4 regions of the Pseudomonas sp. NPDC089734 genome follow, and region 2 is predicted to be linked to each of the others. Evidence: predicted binding sites of a transcription regulator. Region 2 holds the regulator's gene; each other region holds the start of a gene.
The links. The regulator sigma-54, encoded in region 2, starts transcription at its own class of promoters, with help from an activator protein. The targets are predictions, from matches to a motif close to ANTGGCATNNANNTTGCTNT.
Positions count from the first base shown of each region.

Region 1: ACIPY9_RS23420 (flagellar basal body rod protein FlgF) is a predicted target of sigma-54. The motif match lies at 2,678-2,697, and genes of this name have one in related genera.
Region 3: glnK (P-II family nitrogen regulator) is a predicted target of sigma-54. The motif match lies at 2,466-2,485, and genes of this name have one in related genera.
Region 4: glnA (glutamate--ammonia ligase) is a predicted target of sigma-54. The motif match lies at 2,892-2,911, and genes of this name have one in related genera.

Region 1 is NZ_JBIVGV010000027.1:3,116-7,607, reverse strand. It holds gene ACIPY9_RS23435 (flagellar basal body P-ring protein FlgI) at 1-250, opposite strand, end outside; gene flgH (flagellar basal body L-ring protein FlgH) at 264-977, opposite strand; gene flgG (flagellar basal-body rod protein FlgG) at 1,050-1,838, opposite strand; gene ACIPY9_RS23420 (flagellar basal body rod protein FlgF) at 1,885-2,625, opposite strand; gene ACIPY9_RS23415 (hypothetical protein) at 2,908-3,099, shown strand; gene flgE (flagellar hook protein FlgE) at 3,195-4,492, opposite strand, start outside.
Region 2 is NZ_JBIVGV010000003.1:60,605-65,096, reverse strand. It holds gene lptC (LPS export ABC transporter periplasmic protein LptC) at 1-484, shown strand, start outside; gene lptA (lipopolysaccharide transport periplasmic protein LptA) at 471-1,016, shown strand; gene lptB (LPS export ABC transporter ATP-binding protein) at 1,017-1,742, shown strand; gene ACIPY9_RS05040 (RNA polymerase factor sigma-54) at 1,931-3,424, shown strand; gene hpf (ribosome hibernation-promoting factor, HPF/YfiA family) at 3,501-3,809, shown strand; gene ptsN (PTS IIA-like nitrogen regulatory protein PtsN) at 3,821-4,285, shown strand; gene rapZ (RNase adapter RapZ) at 4,288-4,492, shown strand, end outside.
Region 3 is NZ_JBIVGV010000013.1:40,888-45,379, forward strand. It holds gene ACIPY9_RS16830 (ATP-binding protein) at 1-217, opposite strand, end outside; gene ACIPY9_RS16835 (response regulator) at 207-890, opposite strand; gene ACIPY9_RS16840 (hypothetical protein) at 1,062-1,436, shown strand; gene ACIPY9_RS16845 (DoxX family protein) at 1,534-1,935, shown strand; gene ACIPY9_RS16850 (accessory factor UbiK family protein) at 2,008-2,271, opposite strand; gene glnK (P-II family nitrogen regulator) at 2,693-3,031, shown strand; gene ACIPY9_RS16860 (ammonium transporter) at 3,065-4,402, shown strand.
Region 4 is NZ_JBIVGV010000002.1:244,684-249,175, forward strand. It holds gene typA (translational GTPase TypA) at 1-1,082, opposite strand, end outside; gene thiI (tRNA uracil 4-sulfurtransferase ThiI) at 1,223-2,677, opposite strand; gene glnA (glutamate--ammonia ligase) at 3,010-4,416, shown strand.

The DNA of each region.
Region 1 (4,492 bases), on a different contig from region 2:
GCACCGTACCGGAGCCAGCCGGCACCTTGATACCGAACTGCGACAGCATGTTATTGAAGGTCTGCAGGGTGAACGGTGTCTGGGTGGTCTGGTCACCCGTACCGTTGAGCCCCACCACCAGGCCATAACCGATCAATTGGTTGGCCCGAACGCCCGAGATGCTGGCAATGTCCTTCAAGCGTTCGGCCTGAGCACCGAACGCCGTGGACAAGAGCACTGTGGCCGCTATCAATTGCTTGAACTTGTTCATGTCTATCCCGCTATCAGAAAGGGAACAACGGGCTGAGGAAGAAGCGGTCGAACCAGCCAGGCTGGCTGGAATCGGCAAAGGCTCCCGTACCGGAATACGTGATGCGCGCATCGGCCACACGCGTGGATGACACGGTGTTATCGGTGGCAATGTCGTCGGCACGAATCAGACCGGCAATACGAACCAGTTCATCACCGGTATTGAGGGTCATCCATTTTTCACCGCGTACCGCCAGAATTCCGTTGGGCATGACATCGGCCACAGTCACCGTGACCGAGCCGGTCAGGCTGTTGCTCTGTGCCGCCTGGCCATCACCCGCTGTAGAGCGGGAACCCGTGTAACCGGCATTGAGACTCAGATCATTGCTGCCGATCGGGTTATTGGTTCTCAAGCCGGAGCCGAACAACGAGGTCAGACCAACGCTGGTGGTGCTGTCCTTGGTGATCGCAGAGCTGGCTGCCTTGCTGGAAGCCATCCGCTCGGCAAGGGTGATCGTAATGATGTCACCGACCCGGAACGCCTTGCGGTCGCCATACAGGTTCTGCTCGAAACCGGCCTGATAGATCGCACCGTTGTTGGCGGCAGCGGAAATCGGCGTACGAGGCAACACCGGAGCGTAATAAGGGTCATTGGGCTTGGCAGCAGGTGCCACACAGCCCGACAGCAAGACGATCCCGCACAATGGAGCGATCAACACTGAAAAACGCAGAACAGATAGGCGTTTCATGACACTTGAAACCTCGCGGTGTAGCAGGCGCCGAACAGGCGCCTCATCGGTTTGAGCAGATACATCAGGGTCTTACAGATTCTGAGTCAGGTTCTGCAACATCTGGTCGGCGGTCGAAATGACCTTGGAGTTCATCTCGTAGGCACGCTGAGTGGTGATCATGTTCACCAGCTCCTCGACCGTGCTCACGTTGGAGTTTTCCAGGGTGTTCTGCAGGGTGGTACCCAGACCGTTCAAGCCAGGCGTACCGACCTGTGGTGCACCACTGGAACCGGTCTCCAGGTACAGGTTGCCACCGATGGCCTGCAGGCCGGCCGGGTTGATGAACTCGGCCGTCTGAATGTTGCCGATGACCTGAGGTGCAGCGGTGTTACCCGCGACCGTGATCGAAACGGTACCGTCCTGACCGACAGTGAAAGTCTGGGCGTTTTGCGGAACCACGATGGCAGGCTCCAGGGCATAACCGTTCGCCGTCACGATCTGACCGGTGGAATCCAGGTGGAAAGTACCGTCACGCGAATAGGCGATGGTGCCGTCAGGCTGAGAAATCTGGAAAAAACCACGGCCGTTGATTGCCAGGTCCAGAGGGTTCTCGGTGGTTTGCAGGCTGCCGGCGGTGAAGCTCTTCTGGGTGCCGACGATGCGCACGCCCGTACCGACCTGAAGACCCGATGGCAATTCGCTGTCCTGAGTGGACTGAGCACCCGGCTGGCGCTTGATCTGATAGAGCAGGTCCTGGAACTCGGCACGATCGCTCTTGAAACCTGTGGTCGAAACGTTCGCCAGGTTGTTGGAGATCGTAGCCAGGTTGGTGTCCTGAGCAGCGAGGCCGGTTTTCGCAACGTATAGTGCAGGAAGCATTCGTTTTCTCCTCAAGCGCCGGATTGTCGGCGCAAGCTGTCAATGGTTAGCCAAGTTGCAAGACGCGAGCCATCGCCTGATCATCTTCTTCAGCTGTTTTCATCATCTTGACGTGCAATTCGAACTGTCGTGCCAAGGCCAGCACCGAGGTCATTTCCTCCACGGCATTGACGTTGCTCGCCTGCAGGAAACCCGACTCGACGCGCACAGTGGCATCCATCGGCGCAGCTTGACCGCTCTTGGTATGGATCAAGCCGTCAGGGCCTTTCTCCATGGTGTTCAGATCGGGATTGACCAGCTTGATCCGATCGACTTCTGCCATGACCTGCGGGCTTTCACCCATCGAACGAATGCTGATGGTGCCGTCGGCACCGATCTCGATCTGTTGCTCGGGCGGCACGGCAATCGGCCCGCCATTGCCCATGACCGGCAAACCGCTGCCGTCGCGCAACACACCCAGGGCGTCGATATTCATGCCGGCACTGCGGGTATAGGCCTCACCACCGTCGGGCGTCTGGACTGCAATCCAGCCATCGCCCTTGACGGCCACGTCCAGCTCACGGCCCGTCTGGACCAGCGCACCACCGGAAAAGTCAGTCCCAGGACGCTCACCCATCGCATAGGCACGCGAAGGCATGACCTCGCCAAATACCGGCATGGAGCGGGCCTGCTGCAGGTCGCGCATGAAGCCATTGGTCGATACGTTAGCCAGGTTGTTGGCATGAACCTTTTGCGACTGAGCGTTTTCAGACGCTCCGCTCATTGCGACGTAAAGCAACTTGTCCACAGTCTTCCTCCTCCGACAGACGCTTGCCGCCTGTAGCTGTTCTGAGAGGGTAGGAGCAATTTTTGGACCAACTTTTCAGACTCGATACAAATGCCTGATTAGCCTGTAAAAACGGGAGAACCCCGGAAGATTTTCGGCAAGTCGACGCAAGGGAGTGGCGGTAGATTGCCGCCCTTCGACAGCCCGACACGACATACCGCCAAAAAAACTTCCCTCCCCTCTCACCATCCTCGCTCCACCCGAGTGATACTCTTGCCTGAGTACCACCTGACGGAAGCCAACATGCACTGTCGCAAACGCGTTCTCACCCTTGCCACCGCCTGCCTGATGAGCTGCACCCTTCTCGCCCAGGCAGCACCCGCCCGCTACTACAAATGGCAAGGACAAGACATGATCATTTGCGCCCAGACCAGCCCTGGACCCGGCTGGAAACGACTCAATGGCTCTTTCGTCAAGTCCGACTGCTCGATTTGACGCCCCTCACCAGCTCACCTCCAGACCCAGACACCCCAAAACGAAAAAAGCCCCTTGCAAAGGGGCTTTCTCCAACACCTCATCAGACCTGATTATCAGGTCATCTGAATGGTGGTCTGCATGATGGTGCTTTCAGTCGAAATGGTTTTCGCATTCGCCTGATAGTTGCTTTGCGCCTTGATCAGGTTCACCAGCTCGACCGTCAGGTCCACGTTGGACTCTTCCAGCGCCTGGCCAGTGATGTAGCCAAGAGTACCGGACTGCGGCACACCGGTCAGCGCAATACCGGAAGCAAAGGTTTCACGCCAGTTGGTTCCGCCAGCAGGAGACAACCCTTGAACGTTGGCGAAGGTGGTCAGGGCAACCTGACCAATCACCTTGGACTGACCGTTGGTGTAAGTGGCAAACAGGTTGCCGCTTGCATCAACGCTCATGTCACTGATCTGACCGGCAGCGTAGCCGTTCTGAGTACCGCTTGTACGACCCGAGACCGTAGCGGTCTGAGTAGCACCGGTCATATCGAACTGAATACCGCCCGTTACGCTGGCTGCACCGTTGGCAACCCAGGTAGCCGAAGTACCTGTACCGGTCTGCACGGCTGGCACCCAGTTATTGATCTGGAAAGTACCGTCCGCGTTGACCGCAATATTGGTGCTGCTCGACGGAGACGTCGGCGTTGTAGTCGTATCAATGACCAGGTTCCCGGAGGAGTCGAAGGTCAGGTTGTTACGCTCAGCCACTGCCGTCGTCGGATCGGAGATGCTACGACCATCGATCAACGAATACATGGCCCAGGTGTTGGTGCCGGTTTTCGCAAAATAGCTTTCCAGCTTGTGCTCGTTACCCTGAGAGTCGTAAACCGACGTGCTGTAGGTAAAGTTGTAGCTGTTGGTGTTGGTTGCATCGAAAGGACTGATCGTCGGAACAGTCGATGTCGAATTGAGGCTCGCCACGTTGGTGATGATACTGGTGGCCTTGGCCGGCTGGTTCGAGCTGTCGACCCTCAGGTCACCCAGCACGCCAACAGCCACGACACCGTTTTCATCGACGTTATAACCCTGCAGATTCATGCCCGAGCTATTGACGACATACCCGTCTTTATCGGTATGGAATGCACCGGCACGGGTATACAGGTTTTCACCGTTATTGCTGATCATGAAGAAGCCGTTGCCGTTGATCGCCAGGTCGAGACTGTTACCTGTCCCGGTGGTCAGGCCACCCTGGGCAAACTGCTGGGAAACGGCTGCCGTGTAAACACCGCTACCGACACTGGTACCACCGGAGGTGCCCCGAATCGATTGCGCGTACTGGTCAGCAAATTCGATACGCGATTGCTTGAAACCTGTGGTCGCCACGTTGGCAATGTTGTTGCCGGTCACGTCGAGACTTTTGT
Region 2 (4,492 bases):
AAGCTTCATGGACCAGCCCGTCGCAACCGCCGACGACACCGCCATCGACTACTACGCCATCAACGCCCGCAGCGTGCAGTACCTGCCGGACGGCAAGCTTCAGTATGAAATGACGGCAGACAAGGTCGAACACATCAAGGCCACGGACGTGACCCTGCTGACCACGCCCGACCTGCAGATGTACCGCGGCACCCTGTTCCCCTGGCACGTCCAGAGCAAGCGGGGCGAGGTCTCGCCGGGTGGTACAGAGGTTGAACTGATTGACTCCGTGCGTGTTGCACGTACCGATGAAAAGAAGCGTACGACTATCATTACCAGCAGTCGTATGACCGTATTCCCACAGAAGCAATATGCGCAGACCGAGCAAATCGTTAGAATCGACGCCGCTGGCGGTGTAACGACAGCCAAGGGAATGAAAGCGTATTTGAACGACGGCAGGATGGACCTGCTGTCCAACGTAAGAGGACAGTATGAGTCTCGTTAAAACTCTTCCTTTTTTGCTCGGCCTGGGCGCAGCACTGGGAAGCCCGAGCGCCTGGTCCCTGCCAACCGACCGCGATCAGCCGATCCATATCCAGTCGGACGATGCGCAGCTCGATGACAAGAAAGGCGTGGCCACCTACAAAGGCAACGTCATCATCACTCAGGGCTCGATGAAGATCACCGGCAACACCGTGACCATCACTCGCAATGCACAGGGCGAAGTCGACGTATTCACCTCCGTCGGCAACCTGGCCTATTACGAGCAGAAGCCGTCCGTGGACAAGCCGATCGTGCAGGCTTACGGCGTGACCATTCAGTATTACGCGGCACAAGACCGCATCGTGCTGATCGACAAGGCCAAGGTCATCAACGACGGCAACACTTCCGAAGGCGAAAAGATCGTCTATGACACCGTGAGACAGGTTGTCACCGCAGGCCGGGCCAATGGCGCCGCCAAAGTGACCGCGCCGCGCCCACGGATCGACATGGTCATCCAGCCCAAAAAGAAAACCGAACAGCAGAAGGCCCAGTAAATGGCGACGCTTAAAGCCCAGCACCTGGCCAAGAGCTACAAGAGCCGTCAGGTCGTACGCGATGTAAGTCTGTCCATCGACAGCGGTCAGATCGTAGGCTTGCTGGGCCCCAACGGTGCCGGCAAGACGACCTGCTTCTACATGATTGTCGGTCTGGTACAGGCCGATCAGGGCCGCGTCCTGATCGACGACCTGGATGTCAGCCATCAGCCGATGCACGGCCGCGCACGCGCAGGCATCGGCTATCTGCCTCAGGAAGCCTCGATCTTCCGCAAGCTGTCCGTGGCCGACAACATCATGGCAATCCTTGAAACCCGCAAGGAACTTGACGGCGCAGCACGCCGCAAGGAGCTGGAAAGCCTGCTGCAGGAATTCCACATCAGCCACATCCGCGACAACCTGGGCATGAGCCTCTCGGGCGGTGAACGCCGCCGGGTCGAAATCGCACGGGCACTGGCCACGGCTCCCAAGTTCATCCTGCTCGACGAACCGTTCGCAGGCGTAGACCCCATCTCGGTGGGCGATATCAAGCAGATCATTCATCACCTGAAAGCCAAGGGCATCGGCGTGTTGATCACCGATCACAACGTCCGCGAAACCCTGGACATCTGTGAAACCGCCTACATCGTCAACGATGGCCAACTGATCGCCGAAGGCGACTCAGAGACCATTCTGGCAAACCAGCTGGTGAAAGAAGTCTATCTCGGCCACGAGTTCCGCCTGTAAGTCGATGCAGTGTTCCAGCTCTTTTGACCCGAGCATTGTCTGAGCACCCTGTTGACAATTCATTATTTGTCATGACGCTCTAGGCAAACACTTCAGATTCAGGCATATAACTTGCTTAAGTTTGGCGCTTCGGCGCCCTGTAGTGGATGGCGCATGTGCGCCGGCGAATAAGGTGTTTAGCCCCTGCCATGAAACCATCGCTAGTCTTGAGAATGGGCCAGCAGCTGACGATGACGCCGCAGCTGCAACAGGCTATCCGCTTGCTCCAGTTATCGACCCTGGATCTCCAGCAGGAAATCCAGGAGGCGCTGGAGTCGAACCCTATGCTGGAACGCCAGGAAGAAGGCGACGACTTCGACAACTCCGATCCCCTGGCCGACAATATCGAGCAAAAGCCCAATACAGAGGTTCAGGAGCCCACCTACCAGGAATCCACGCCGACCGTGGACAACCTGGAGGACGGCGAGTGGAACGAACGCATTCCCAACGAACTCCCTGTCGACACCGCCTGGGAAGACGTTTATCAGACCAGCGCCAGCAGCCTGCCCAGCAACGATGACGATGAATGGGATTTCACCACCCGCACATCCGCCGGCGAGAGCCTGCAAAGCCATCTGCTCTGGCAACTGAACGTCGCGCCGATGTCGGACAAGGACCGGCTGATTGCCGTGACCCTGATCGACTGCATCAACAACCAGGGCTATCTCGACGAGACCCTGGAAGAGATTGTCGAGGCATTCGACCCTGAACTGGATATCGAACTCGACGAAATCGAAGCCGTTCTGCACAGAATCCAGCAATTCGAGCCCGCCGGTATCGGTGCCCGCAACCTGAGCGAATGCCTGTTGCTGCAACTGCGCCAACTGCCGGCAAAAACCCGCTGGCTGAGCGAAGCCCAACACTTGGTCACCGACTACATCGACCTGCTGGGCAGCCGAGACTACACACAGCTCATGCGTCGCATGAAGCTCAAGGAAGACGAACTTCGCCAGGTCATCGAGCTGGTCCAGAGCCTGAACCCGCGTCCGGGCTCACAGATCGAATCCACCGAAGCCGAATACGTTGTACCGGACGTGATCGTGCGCAAGGACAACGAGCGCTGGCTGGTCGAGCTGAACCAGGAATCGGTGCCACGCCTGCGCGTCAATCCGCAATACGCCGGTTTCGTACGCCGGGCCGACACCAGCGCCGACAACACCTTCATGCGCAACCAGTTGCAGGAGGCTCGCTGGTTCATCAAGAGCCTGCAAAGCCGCAACGAAACCCTGATGAAGGTCGCGACCCAGATCGTCGAGCATCAACGCGGTTTCCTTGAATATGGCGACGAAGCCATGAAGCCGCTCGTCCTGCATGACATCGCCGAAGCCGTGGGCATGCATGAATCGACGATCTCCCGCGTCACCACCCAGAAGTTCATGCACACCCCAAGGGGTATTTACGAGCTGAAATACTTCTTCTCCAGCCACGTAAGCACCTCTGAAGGCGGCGAATGCTCCTCGACGGCAATCCGCGCAATCATTAAAAAACTGGTTGCCGCCGAAAATCAGAAAAAGCCGTTGAGTGATAGCAAGATCGCTGGTTTACTGGAGGCACAAGGCATTCAAGTCGCCCGTCGCACAGTTGCCAAGTACCGCGAATCACTGGGGATTGCACCTTCGAGTGAGCGCAAGCGACTGATGTGATGCAGGCAGAGCCACAGCGTTCCAGCGGCAGGAATAACCCCCTGCCTCTTTATGCACTGGCAAAGGAGAAAGCTGTATGCAAGTCAATATCAGTGGACACCAACTGGAAGTGACCAAGCCCCTTCGCGAATACGTGGAGCTCAAGCTCAAGAAGCTCGAAGGGCATTTTGACAAGATTACTAACGTGCAGGTCACGATGGCTGTCGAGAAGCTGAAGCAGAAAATCGAAGCCACGCTGCACATCCATGGTGGAGAGGTGGTGGCCAATGCCGAGCATGACGACATGTACGCAGCCATCGACCTTCTCACTGATAAGCTCGACAGACAATTGCTCAAGCACAAGGAGAAGCAGCAGAACATCCTTAAAGGTGCGACAGCTCGCTAACACTCATCCAAATGATCCGACTTGAAAATATCCTGACCCCCGGCCGTTCATGCGTGAACGTGCCGGGCGGCAGTAAAAAGCGTGTACTCGAACAAATTGCCAACCTGATCGGCCGCGAAGTGCCGAGCATGGATCAGCAAACCGTGTTTGAAAGCCTTGTTGCCCGTGAAAAACTGGGATCGACCGGTTTTGGAAACGGCATCGCCATTCCCCATTGCCGCCTGCCAGGCTGTGAAACGCCGGTCAGCGCGGTTATCCGTCTGGAATCCCCTATCGATTTCGATGCCATCGACGGTGCCCCGGTCGACCTGCTGTTTGTCCTGCTCGTCCCGGAAGCTGCCACCGATGAACACCTGGAGCTGCTGCGCCAGATCGCCAGCATGCTCGACCGCACAGAAGTGCGTGATCGCCTACGCAGTGCCGAAAGCGGTGAAACGCTTTATAAAGTGGTACTGGACGTACAGAACGGGCACTGATCATGCGCATGATCGTCGTCAGTGGTCGCTCGGGTTCAGGCAAGAGCACGGCTCTGGATGTGCTGGAAGACAACGGTTTCTACTGCGTTGATAACCTTCCTGCCGGCCTGCTCCCGGAACTGGCCGAGCGTGCCCTGATCAACACGGAACTGGCCGAGCCCCTGCTGGCGGTCTCCATCGACGCACGCAACCTGCCCAGTCACCTGA
Region 3 (4,492 bases), on a different contig from region 2:
CATGCGTGAGCAGGGCGTTCGACAGTTCAGGTTGTTGCACCGAGGAGGGCGACAGATGGATAAGGCTGACGACCAGGCGTGCCGAGGCTGCCAGTCGCTCATCCAGCGATCGGCTCAGGTTTTGCTGAAGGTCGCACAACATCCAGGTGGCGGCGACAGCCCATATCAGAATGAAGCTTGAGCCCAGTATCAGGCTCAATCGGGATCTAAGGCTCATTGATTTCATCCACGCTGGCAGGCCCCAGCCGATAACCCATGCCACGTACGGTTTGCACAATCTGGCTGCCGAGCTTGCGGCGCAGATTGTGGATATGCACGTTGAGTGCATTGCTCTCCACATCATCCGAGAAGCCATAGATGGCGTCTTTCAGCTGGTCCGTACTGACGATTCGTCCCTTGTTGTCCAGCAATGCCTTGAGCAATGACTGCTCTCTTCTGGACAGGTCGATGCTCTGGTCGCAGAGAAAGGTTTCCCGGGTCGAAGGGTCGACACTCAGGCTGCCATGCTGGATAAGGTTGGTGCTTCTGCCCTGAAATCTGCGGTGCAGTGTATGCAGCCTGGCGGCCAGTTCTCTGAGGTCGAAGGGTTTGAGCAGATAGTCATCGCCGCCCGCCTGCAGGCCGGCCACCCGATCCGTGATCGAGTCTCTGGCGGTGAGAATGAGCACCGGCAGGTGAAACGAGCGCTGGCGCAGGCGTCGCAGGAGTGTCAGGCCGTCTCTGTCCGGCAGTCCGAGGTCCAGAATCATGACATCGAACTGAGCGGCCGACACCATTGCCTCGGTGTCGGCGGCGTTTGTGACATGCTCCACCGTGAAGCCCTGAGCGTTCAATCCGGCAATCACACCTTCGGCAATAAGCTGATCGTCTTCGGTTAGCAATACACGCATGATCGCCACTCTTGTAAATAACTCATGGTACGTCGTCAGCATTAAGGCAGGATTAAGTGAAACGGCTGTTCAGGTCGTGATAACCGTACAGGTCTTAATGTCCTCTTAATCCTCGCTTCCCATCATTCACCCGTACTTTTCGATCCCTATGATAGTCCTTGGTGAACCCCGATGAAGAAGTTACTGATTGTCTGTTCGCTCCTTATTATTTCTGCCTGCTCGACGGTATTGCCTGCACCGGATAAGACGTCCAGCCTGGTGGAGATGTCTGCGAACAATAAAAATACGTTATTGGCACAAAAGGTCGACGGCAGCACAGTCCGTGACGGGCGCTATTTCCAGCTGAGCCCCGGTGCCCACGAGCTTGAGGTGCTGATCGTCAGTCAGAGTTTCGAGGGCAGTACCGTCAGCCGCTTCGCGTCTTTCAAGTTCGATCATTTCCTGCCGGAGAGTCGTTATAACCTGAAACTGGTGGGCGGGAGCCACAACCTTCATCTGCAACTGCGGGATGAAACAGGTGAGTTGATAAAGGAAGTTTCCCTATAACCACGGCGTGTCGATTCTGCCTGGAGTGAAGTGGCGATAATTATTAATGCGCTCTATCGCCTGTCTTGAATGTTTCTTGTCTTTTGGAATCACTGGTATGACCCACACTAAAGAAGATTATTGCTCCTTTGCCGGACGCGTTCTGTTGAGTTTGCTGTTTCTGTATGGCGGTCTGGGCAAGATTGTGGCACCTGCCGCCACGATGACCTATATCGCGAATGCAGGTCTTCCTTTCCCGGTACTCGCTTATGCCGGCTCGCTTCTGGTGGAGTTGGGCTTTGCTTCAGCCTTGCTGCTGGGGTATCGCACAAAATTAGTGGCGGCGGGCATGGCCCTGTTTACGCTGGTGACTGCTTTGGTCTTCCACGCGAACTTCGCCGAGAAGATGCAACTGATCAATTTCCTGAAGAACATTGCCATCTGCGGCGGCCTGCTTCAGGTCATGGCGGGCAGTCCGGGCAGTCTCAGTCTGGATGCCTGGCGTCAAAACAGGTCTTGAGCCTGTGAGCGAGGGGGTGTGCGAATCCGCAATGGTCGCACGCCCTGATGCTTTCTCGAGGGAAAGGCTCCCTCAATCCCGCCCGGTGCTTCCCAGCTTCTCTTCCATTTCCGCCACTTTGGCCTCCAGGGCTTCCAGGCGCGCACGTGTCCGGGCAAGGACGGCCATCTGGCTGTCGAATTCCTCGCGGCTGACCAGATCCAGCTTGCTGAAACCGCTTTGCAGCAGGGCCTTGAACTGGGTTTCGAATTCGTTGCGTGGCAGTGGGTTTTCGCCGTTGAACAGGCGGGAAGCGTGGCCGCTCAGGGCGTCGAGGAAAGCTTTGGGCGCGAGCATGATGAATTTCCGGAATCAGATGGGCGGCAGTGTAGCACGCAGCGTCTATAGTCATTTTCAGTGCATTGCGGGTGCACAGTTATTGAGCGTGGGGGCGGGCACGCGTGCACTGTAGTTGTGCGTTGCGTGGGGCCAAAAGTGGGTAAAAGGACAGGATAAGTGCTCAAGGCCCTGTATTTGATGAATATTCACGAGATGGCAAGCTTTCTGCTTAAGGGCTAATGACCCATGCACTGATGCAGTCGCTGTGACGAATGCAGTGCGGCAGGCGGAGCGGGGATGTGTTTCGTCAGAAGCGGTTTTCTGGAGTTGGTCTGGCCTTTAACTGGCGACCGACGCGTTACAAAGCCAGGCACTGCGCTTAGACTTGAGTCGGGTTTGTTTTCCTGGGGCAAGTCCACCAATTCGGGAGAAAGTTTTCATGAAGCTAGTCACTGCAATCATCAAGCCGTTCAAATTGGACGACGTGCGCGAGTCGCTGTCCGAAATCGGCGTGCAGGGCATCACTGTTACCGAGGTCAAAGGTTTCGGTCGCCAGAAGGGTCACACCGAGCTGTATCGCGGTGCGGAATACGTCGTCGACTTCCTTCCCAAGGTGAAGATCGATGTCGCCATCGATGACAAGGATCTGGATCGTGTCATCGAAGCCATCACCAAGGCTGCCAATACCGGCAAGATCGGGGACGGCAAAATATTCGTAGTCAATCTGGAACAGGCTATACGCATCCGTACCGGCGAAACCGATACCGACGCCATTTAAGCCGCCAAACCCCACGCCCCAGGAGTAAACAATATGACTCTGCGTCAATTCGCAGGGCTAGGAGCCCTGTTGTCCCTCGTAACCCCTGGCCTTGCCATGGCGGCAGACGAAGTGGCAGCCCCCGTTCTCAATTCGGGCGACACCGCCTGGATGCTGACAGCAACCGCTCTGGTGCTGTTCATGACCATTCCCGGTCTGGCCTTGTTCTACGGCGGCATGGTCCGCTCCAAAAACATTCTTTCCGTGATGATGCAGTGCTTTGCCATTACCGGTCTGATCAGCATTCTGTGGGTCATCTATGGCTACAGCATTGCGTTCGACACCACCGGCATGGAAGCGGGCGTCGTCAACTTCAACTCCTTCTTCGGCGGCATGGGCAAGGCGTTCCTGGCAGGCATCACGCCTTCCAGCATCACCGGTGCTGCGGCGCTGTTCCCTGAAGCCGTGTTCGTCACCTTCCAGATGACCTTCGCCATCATCACCCCGGCCCTGATCGTCGGCGCTTTCGCAGAACGCATGAAGTTCTCCGCGATGCTGATCTTCATGGGTATCTGGTTCACGCTGGTCTACGCGCCAATCGCCCACATGGTCTGGGGCGGCGTCGGTGGCCTGATGTGGGACTGGGGCGTTCTGGACTTCGCAGGCGGCACCGTCGTTCACATCAACGCGGGTGTAGCCGGTCTGGTTGCCTGTCTGGTACTGGGCAAGCGTAAAGGCTTCCCGACCACCCCGATGGCTCCGCACAACCTGGGTTACACCCTGATCGGCGCGGCCATGCTGTGGATCGGCTGGTTCGGTTTCAACGCCGGTTCCGCTGCTGCTGCCAACGGCACAGCCGGTATGGCCATGCTGGTGACTCAGATCGCGACCGCTGCTGCGGCTCTGGGCTGGATGTTCGCCGAGTGGCTGACCCACGGCAAGCCAAGCGCTCTGGGTATCGCTTCGGGTGTGGTTGCCGGTCTGGTTGCCATTACACCTGCTGCCGGTACTGTCGGCCCGATGGGTGCACTGATCATCGGCCTGGCGGCTGGCGTGATCTGCTTCTTCTGCGCCACCAGCCTGAAACGCAAGCTGGGCTACGATGACTCCCTGGACGCATTCGGCGTTCACGGTATCGGCGGTATCGTCGGTGCAATCCTGACAGGTGTTTTCGCAGCTCCTGCGCTGGGTGGCTTCGGTACTGTGACCGACATCGGCGCTCAAGTCTGGATTCAGTTCAAAGGCGTGGCGTTCACCGTGGTGTACACCGCCATCGTGACGTTCATCATCCTCAAGGTGCTCGACGCGGTCATGGGCCTGCGTGTCACTGACGAGGAAGAGTCTGTGGGTCTGGACCTTGCGCAACACAATGAGCGTGGCTACAACTTGTAATTAACCGTAGCTGCTGAAAGAAATGCCCGGCTTCCGGGCATTTTTTTTGCCTGACTTTTGTGAACCATTCAGGTATTCAGGCTTCCATTG
Region 4 (4,492 bases), on a different contig from region 2:
CGGCCGGAAACCTTGAACTTGTCAGCGGAGTCGCCTTCTTCAACGCGCAGTGCAACGTTGTACAGCAGTTCCTTGTCCAGACGTTCCTTGATGTTACGGCTGGTGACGAACTTGCCTTCTTTACCGCAGAAAGGCGAGTCGTTGACCTGGAAGGTCATGGAAACGGTTGGCTCGTCGACGGTCAGAGGCTTCATCGCTTCAACGTTCTGTGGGTCGCACAGGGTGTCGGAGATGAACAGCTCTTCGAAGCCGCTGATGCAGACGATGTCGCCGGCAGTCGCTTCTTCAACGTCGATACGGTGCAGACCGTGGTGACCCATCAGCTTGAGGATACGGCCATTGCGCTTCTTGCCTTCGGTGTCGATGGCGACAACCGGAGTGTTCGGCTTGACGCGACCGCGAGCGATACGGCCAACACCGATGATGCCCAGGAAGCTGTTGTAGTCCAGAGCGGAGATCTGCATCTGGAAAGGACCGTCGATGTCAACGGCAGGAGCCGGTACGTGGTCAACGATAGCCTGGTACAGCGGGCTCATGTCTTCCGCCATGTCGGTGTGATCCAGACCGGCAATACCGTTCAGGGCCGACGCGTAGACGACTTTGAAGTCCAGCTGTTCGTCGGTGGCACCCAGGTTGTCGAACAGGTCGAAGATCTGGTCCAGAACCCAGTCAGGACGTGCGCCCGGACGGTCAACCTTGTTGATGACGACGATTGGCTTCAGACCGGCTTCGAACGCCTTCTTGGTCACGAAGCGGGTTTGCGGCATAGGGCCGTCTTGAGCGTCGACCAGCAGCAGAACGGAGTCGACCATCGACATCACACGCTCTACTTCACCGCCGAAGTCGGCGTGGCCCGGGGTGTCCACGATGTTGATGCGGTACTCGCCCCAACGGATCGCGGTGTTCTTGGCCAGAATGGTAATACCGCGCTCTTTTTCCTGGTCATTGGAGTCCATGACGCGCTCGTCGTTGAGCTCGTTACGCTCCAGAGTGCCGGACTGACGCAGCAGTTTGTCTACCAGGGTCGTTTTACCATGGTCAACGTGAGCAATGATGGCGATGTTACGTAGATTTTCGATCACTTGTGTATCTCGATCAGAGGATTCGGTCAGCTGACTGGTTTCAGGCAGCAATTAACATGGAGTCGGCAAAAGCCGTTACGGCTTGACGACTGCTGTCGGGGGGCCGGTGACGCAAGCCACAGGCAAACAGCCCCGGGCACTTAGCTCGGTCGATATACGCGCACATTGGCATGCCCCTCACTGAGCAAATGATGAGCATGCAGGCGACTCATGACGCCTTTGTCGCAATACAACAGGTACTGGCGCGTGTTATCCAGCTCCTTGAAACGGCTGTTCAATGCATAGAACGGCAACGTCTGTATCTCGATGCCTGGAACTTGCAGCGGCTGGTCTTCCTGAGCATCCGGGTGGCGGATGTCGATGATGACCTGCCCTGCCAGCGCCTGGCTGACTTCCTCGATTTCAACGCTCTGGCTCAGGTCATCGATCACCCGATCGATGGTCACCAGCCTGGCGCGCTCGAGCGCTCGCTCGAGAATCGCCATGTCGAACTGTTGCTCTTCGTACTCAACGCGGTTGCGCTTGGCGTTGGTCTTGGGGTTGACCGAAATCACCCCGCAATATTCAGGCATGTGTCGGGCGAAGTCGGCGGTGCCGATTTCCGTCGCCTGATCGACGATGTCCTGCTTGTGGCTCGCGATCAAAGGTCGCAACACCAGTTTCTCGGTAGCCGAGTCGATCACCGAGAGATTCGGCAGTGTCTGGCTGGACACCTGCGAAATCGCTTCCCCGGTCACCAGCACATCGATGTCGAGACGGTCGGCAACAGATGAGGCAGCGCGTAACATCATACGCTTCAAAACTACACCCATATGACTGTTATCGACTTTCTGCAGAATTTCTCCCAGAACTTCCTCGAAAGGCACGCTGACGAACAGCACGCGCTGGGAACTGCCGTACTTCTTCCAGATGAAGTGGGCGACTTCCATCACGCCCAGCTCATGGGCACGACCGCCCAGATTGAAGAAGCAGAAGTGTGCCATGAGGCCGCGACGCATGATCTGATAAGCGGCAACGGTGGAGTCGAAACCACCGGACATCAGCACCAGTGTCTGCTCCAGAGCACCCAGCGGATAACCGCCCAGGCCCTGATGCTGGTCATGAATGACGAACAGGCGCTGGTCGCGGATTTCCATGCGCACCACGAGCTCGGGCTTGCGCAGTTCGATTCCGGCGGCGCCGCACTGCATGCGCAGTTTGCTGCCGACGTACTTCTCGACGTCCATGGAGCTGAAGTCGTGTCGACCTGCGCGCTTGCAGCGCACGGAAAACATCTTGCCGGGCAGCAGATCGCCATAATGCATCCGGCACTTGGCAACGATGTCGTCCATGTCGCCCAGCGGGTATTCAGCCACCTGCAGAAAGTTGGCAATGCCCGGCATGCAGCTCAGGCGCTCGGTGATGCCCTGCAGGATTTTCGGATCGGTCAGCCTTGTTTCGACCTCAAGGTTATCCCATACGCCACCCACGACAATGTCCGCGTCCAGATCCCTGAGCACGATACGAATGTTCTTGGCCAGCTGGCGGATGAACTTCTTGCGCACCGGCGGGCTTTTGATGGTGATTTCGGGAAAAACTTTAACGATTAGTTTCATGGAAACAGTGCGTGAGGTGCCGGCCGAAAAAGGGGGGCGCGGATTATAGCGGAAATTGCTCAAGGTTTAACCAGTTATCGCACTACCAATCATCAGCGCACCAAAAACGATCCTCGCATCATTTTAAAGCACCATAAAGGTGCGCGTTTTTAGCCTCAATCCGCTTTTCGCACCCGAAAAGCCTGCATTTCAGGCAAAAAACCCAACTCAGGGCACTGGCATGCAAATTGCTCCCTTGTGAGGCAGGTTGCCTTGGCAGAGTATCTGCGCCGGCATCACCCAAATTTAAGGGGCCAAAACTATAACCAGGCCCTAGCCACCCGGAGGACACCATGTCGAAGTCGGTTCAACTCATCAAAGATCATGACGTTAAATGGATTGATCTGCGCTTCACGGACACCAAAGGCAAGCAGCAGCACGTGACCATGCCAGCTCGCGATGCGCTGGATGATGACTTCTTTGAAGTCGGCAAGATGTTCGACGGTTCCTCCATTGCTGGCTGGAAAGGCATCGAAGCTTCCGACATGATCCTGCTGCCGGACGATGAAACCGCCGTTCTCGACCCGTTCACCGAAGAGCCTACCCTGATCCTGGTCTGCGACATCATCGAGCCGTCGACCATGCAAGGCTACGATCGCGACCCACGCGCCATCGCCCACCGCGCCGAGGAATACCTGAAGTCCACCGGTATCGGTGACACCGTATTCGTAGGTCCGGAGCCAGAATTCTTCGTCTTCGACGAAGTGAAATTCAAGTCCGACATCTCCGGCTCCATGTTCAAGATCTTCTCCGAACAGGCTTCCTGGATGACCGACGGCGACGTCGAAGGCGGCAACAAGGGCCACCGTCCTGGCGTCAAGGGTGGTTACTTCCCGGTTCCACCGGTCGACCACGACCACGAAATCCGCACCGCAATGTGCAACGCTCTGGAAGAAATGGGCCAGGTCGTGGAAGTTCACCACCACGAAGTGGCAACTGCCGGCCAGAACGAAATCGGCGTGAAATTCAACACGCTGGTTAAAAAGGCTGACGAAGTTCAGACCCTGAAATACTGCGTACACAACGTTGCCGACGCTTACGGCCGCACCGCTACCTTCATGCCGAAGCCTCTGTACGGCGACAACGGTTCGGGTATGCACGTCCACATGTCCATCGCCAAAGAAGGCAAGAACACCTTCGCAGGCGAAGGCTATGCCGGTCTGTCCGACACCGCTCTGTACTTCATCGGCGGTATCATCAAGCACGGTAAGGCACTGAACGGCTTCACCAACCCGTCGACCAACTCCTACAAGCGTCTGGTCCCAGGCTTCGAAGCTCCAGTGATGCTGGCCTACTCGGCTCGTAACCGTTCCGCTTCCATCCGTATTCCTTACGTCTCCAGCCCACGTGGCCGTCGTATCGAAGCACGCTTCCCGGATCCGGCAGCCAACCCGTACCTGGCATTCGCTGCCCTGTTGATGGCTGGCCTGGACGGCATCCAGAACAAGATCCACCCTGGCGATGCAGCTGACAAGAACCTGTATGACCTGCCGCCTGAAGAGGCCAAAGAGATCCCACAAGTTTGCGGCAGCCTGAAAGAAGCCCTGGAAGAGCTGGACAAAGGTCGTGCGTTCCTGACCAAAGGCGGCGTTTTCAGCGACGACTTCATCGACGCTTACATCGAGCTGAAAAGCGAAGAAGAAATCAAGGTTCGCACCTTCGTACACCCACTGGAATACGAGCTGTACTACAGCTGCTGATCCAGTAGCGCCAGCATTGATGGCGTCAATGAGGCCTCCTTCGGGAGGCCTTTTTCATGTCCGCGTTTTTTACGGA